Regions from separate parts of the Agromyces sp. PvR057 genome, predicted to be linked through region 1. Evidence: predicted binding sites of a transcription regulator. Region 1 holds the regulator's gene; the other holds the start of a gene.
The links. Region 1 encodes LexA, which represses DNA repair genes until DNA is damaged. Its sites were predicted from a motif close to TCGAACANNTGTTCGA; they were not measured.

Region 1 (2,196 bases):
CGTGCTGGAGCACCTCGTTGGAACCGTTGGCCGCCCAGATCCCGCGTTCGTCGAGGCCGTGCCCGAGATAGGCCGCGAACGCGCGACGCAGTTCGGTGAACTCGCGGTCGGGGTACCGGTTCAGGTGCAGGATCGCGGCGGCGACGCGGGCGACGATGTCGTGCGCGACCGACTCGGGGATCGGATGCGTGTTCTCGTTGACGTTGAGCGCGACGGGCACGGCCTTCTGCGGTGCACCGTAGGGAGCGCGCCCACGGAGGTCGTCGCGGATGGGCAGGTCTTCGAGGTCGGTCACCTGATCAATGCTATCGACCACCACCGGACGCAGAAGGCCGCAGTGACGCTCCGAGACGACCCCGACCGCACCCGCCCGATGGTTCGGGGGCTGCGGCTACTGCGCCGGGAGCGCGAGCCGCTGCCCGGGCTGCACGACGGAGTCGTCGAGCCCGTTGAGGCGCATGATCTCGGCGATGAGGTCGCGGGGGTCGCCGTTCGGGGCGAGCGACTCGGCGATGCTCCAGAGGGACTCGCCGTCGGAGACGGTGAGGTACGCGAGGCTCGTGCCGCGAGCCCCTTCGCCGTCGGCGGCCGCACCACCGCCGCCGAGCACCAGGGAGGCCGCGAGGAGCGCGATCGGGATCGCGGCGAGCACCGTGAACACCGCGCGCCCGCGACGCGTGAGGCGCAGACGGCTGCGCACGACGACGGCCGCGTCGCCGACGTCGAAGGACATGGGCCGATCGGCGTACGAACCGTACGAACCGCCTACCGAGACGGCATTGACCGTTACTGCACTCATCTCGCACCTCCTGGGGTGAATCGCATCCGACCCTCGGCCGGGAGGGCCGGATGCGAAACTCTGTTCCGAATATATCTTCGAATTTCGAACCTCGCAAGCATCTCGACGCCGAAGACTTCGGCCCCGGATCTCGCGACACACTCGAACAGATGTTTGCCGCACCCCTGCGGGGCGGATACAGTTTCGAATGTCCGACGACAGTCGAACAGACACCACCGACATCCGTTCGCCAGAACAGCGATCACGAGGAGCGACGACGATGAGCACCGAACTCGACGACTTGCGCGAGTCCGGCCGCAGCCGCCGCCGCAAGAGCCTCAGCGCCAAGCAGATCTCGATCCTCGAGGTCATCCAGCGCTCGGTGGCCGGCCGCGGGTATCCGCCCAGCATGCGCGAGATCGGCGACGCCGTCGGGCTCTCCTCGCTCTCGAGCGTCACGCACCAGCTCAACCAGCTCGAGCTCGCCGGCTACCTGCGCCGCGACCCGAACCGGCCCAGGGCCCTCGAGGTGCTCATCGAGCTGCCCGGCATCGAGTCGCGCGGGTCGTCGAGCAGCGAGTCGGCGCCGGTCGTCGGCGACGCCGCGATGGTGCCGCTCGTGGGTCGCATCGCCGCGGGCGTGCCGATCACCGCCGAGCAGCAGATCGACGAGGTGTTCCCGCTCCCCCGCCAACTCGTGGGCAAGGGCGACCTCTTCATGCTCAAGGTCGTCGGCGACTCCATGATCGACGCGGCCATCTGCGACGGCGACTGGGTCGTCGTGCGATCCCAGCGCACCGCCGAGAACGGCGAGATCGTCGCGGCCATGCTCGACGGCGAGGCGACCGTCAAGGTGTTCCGCCAGCGCGACGGCCACACGTGGCTGCTCCCGCGCAACAGCGCCTTCGAACCGATCCTCGGCGACGCCGCCGAGGTGCTCGGCAAGATCGTCGCGGTGCTGCGCGCGGTCTGACCGCGACCAGGGCGCATCGTGCCGGGACGTGCCGCACGCCGTGCGGAGACGCGGACGGGCGACGCCGAAGCGCCGCCCGTCCGTGACATCCGACCGCTAGGAAGCGGCGCCCACCCGCTCGAGACGGGACGCGCGCACCGCACGCGTCGCCTCGATGATGTGCTCGAGCGAGGCGACGGTCTCGTCGTAGCCGCGGGTCTTCAGCCCGCAGTCGGGGTTGACCCAGAGCCGGTTCGCCGGGATCTCGCCGACGGCACGCTCGAGCAGCGTCGTGACCTCGTCGACGCTCGGCACGCGCGGCGAGTGGATGTCGTAGACACCCGGCCCGATGCCGTGGTCGAAGCCGCTCGTCGCGAGGTCGTCGACGACCTCCATGCGGCTGCGCGCGGCCTCGATCGACGTCACGTCGGCATCGAGGTTCTTGATCGCGTCGATGATCACGCCG
Region 2 (2,196 bases), on a different contig from region 1:
GGCGATGCCGACCCGTGCGCCCGGGATGCCGAGCCCGACGAGGGTCGCGAGCAGCGCGGATGCCGCGGCCCCCTCGCTGCCGTAGTACCGGGCCGGCCCGCGGGCCCGCATCGCGAGGGTGCCCGGCCGCACGACCTGCACCCCGGGAACGGCCTGCTCGACCTGGCGCACGACGGGCTCGAACCTGCGCACGTCGAGTTCGACGTCGTAGTCGCGCACCGCGAGGTGCGGGCAGCGCAGCTGCGCCTCGCGGAGCTTCAGCCCGCGCACGACCCCGAACGCGCGCGCCGCGGCCGAGGAGGCGAACACGAGCCCGCGTTCGATGAGCGCGATCGGCTCGCCCTCGTCGAGTCCGAGGTCCGTGCAGACGGCGCGGATCGGCCAGTCGGGGCACCACAGCACGATCGTGCGACCGGGTTCGGCGTTCATCCGGCCCTCCGGCGTGGTTCGCCGACGAGCCCGAGCGGAGGGATCGCGCGCAGCGACGCCACGCGCCCCGACGTCGCGGTGAGTCCTGGGCTCGTCTGCGCCGCGGGCGCCGGGACCGGCAGCACCGGCGCCGTCAGCACCGGGGCGAACTCCAACGACCGCCCCGGCAGGTGCATGCGGGAGCCGGCGCGACGCACGAATTCGCCCCGGCCGGCCACGTTCACGACGACCTCGCGGTCGAGGAGATGCCCGTGCCCGCGCTCGATGCCGTGCCACTCGCTCGCCTCGAGCCCGAGTCGGGCGTCGCTGCCGGGCCACGCCCCGGCCACGAGCAGCGTGGCGCCCCGCTGGCGGAGCCTGGCCTGCAGGCGACTCGCCTCGGCGGGGGAGACCCGCCCGCCCGGACGCACGGCGACGATCGGGATCACGTCGGCGAGCGCCGCGGCGACCGCGAGCCACTGGTCGCCCGGATCGGGCACGAGCGCGAGCCGGTCGAGCTCGATGCCGAATCTCGCGGCGGCCTCGATGCCGAACTCGGGCATGCCGATGATCGCGGCCCAGCGTCCGTCGGCGCTCGACCCGGCGAGCAGCGCCATGAGGAGGGTCATCGATCCCTCGACCTGCACGACCGTGCCCTCGCGGAGCGTGCCGCCAGGGAGCACGTCGGCGAAGGCCGGATGCGTCGGCACGGCCCTCGTGTCGAGGCGCGTGCCCTGCATGCCGCGGATGCGCGCCTGCAGCTCCTCGACGCGCGCAGCACGAGGCGGTGCGTCGGAGAGGGGAGCGGTCATGGTCACCGCTCCAGTTTCGAACACATGTTCGAATGTGGCAAGTCGGGTGCGCCGAACGTCCGCGCCCGGAGATGCCCGCGGACGACACGAAGGCGATCCGCCCCGCGGCCGGATCGCGCGCACCTGGACGCACACGAAGACGCACCCGGAAATGCAAGAAGGCCCGGATCGAAACCGATCCGGGCCTTCTCGACACAAGCGTGCGCGAGGGGGGACTTGAACCCCCACGCCCGTTAGGGCACTAGCACCTCAAGCTAGCGCGTCTGCCATTTCCGCCACCCGCGCTTGTGTCTGCCTTGCGATCTCTCGCTCGGCAACGAGATAGAACACTATCACGCTTCTGAGCGCGCCTTCGACCACGACCACGTCCGCGACGGCCCCGAAGCCCCCTCCGGCGGAACGAAACGCCGATCAGCCGAATGTTCCGGAATTCAGAAGTCGTCGTGTCGCGGCATCCGTCGCCTCGATCGAGCCCTGCGGCTACGGTGAAGGGCATGGCCGAGACATCCGCACCGCTGCCCGAGCCCCGCGACACCACCGAGCCCGGGGGCGAACACGAACTCGAGGAGACCGCGCGCATCGCACGCGACCTGATCCGGTTCGACACCTCGAACTACGGCGAGGGCAAGGCGAAGGGCGAGCGCGAGGCCGCCGAGTACGTCGAGGCGCACCTGAGGTCCCTCGGCCTGGAGCCGCAGCTGTTCGAGCCCGAGCCGCGCCGCACGAGCGTCGTGGCCCGTGTGCCCGGCCGCAACCCAGACAAGCCCGCGCTCGTGCTGCACGGCCACCTCGACGTGGTGCCGGCCGACGCCCGCAACTGGAGCGTCGACCCGTTCGCGGGAGAGATCCGCGACGGCATGCTGTGGGGCCGCGGGGCGGTCGACATGAAGGACATGGACGCCATGATGCTCACGGCGCTCGGCGACATCCTGCGGTCCGGCCGCCTGCCCGAGCGCGAGATCGTCGTCGCGTACTT

Region 2: a site for LexA is predicted at 1,237-1,252, ahead of imuA' (DnaE2-dependent mutagenesis accessory factor ImuA'). Genes of this name have one in related genera too.

The regions. Positions count from the first base shown of each region.
Region 1 is NZ_JBEPPT010000005.1:260,318-262,513, reverse strand. It holds gene ABIC29_RS17315 (histidinol-phosphate transaminase) at 1-295, opposite strand, end outside; gene ABIC29_RS17310 (LysM peptidoglycan-binding domain-containing protein) at 392-733, opposite strand; gene lexA (transcriptional repressor LexA) at 1,059-1,751, shown strand; gene metE (5-methyltetrahydropteroyltriglutamate--homocysteine S-methyltransferase) at 1,848-2,196, opposite strand, start outside.
Region 2 is NZ_JBEPPT010000001.1:1,864,857-1,867,052, forward strand. It holds gene ABIC29_RS08475 (DNA polymerase Y family protein) at 1-429, opposite strand, end outside; gene imuA' (DnaE2-dependent mutagenesis accessory factor ImuA') at 426-1,220, opposite strand; tRNA gene ABIC29_RS08485 (tRNA-Leu) at 1,422-1,505, opposite strand; gene ABIC29_RS08490 (M20/M25/M40 family metallo-hydrolase) at 1,715-2,196, shown strand, end outside.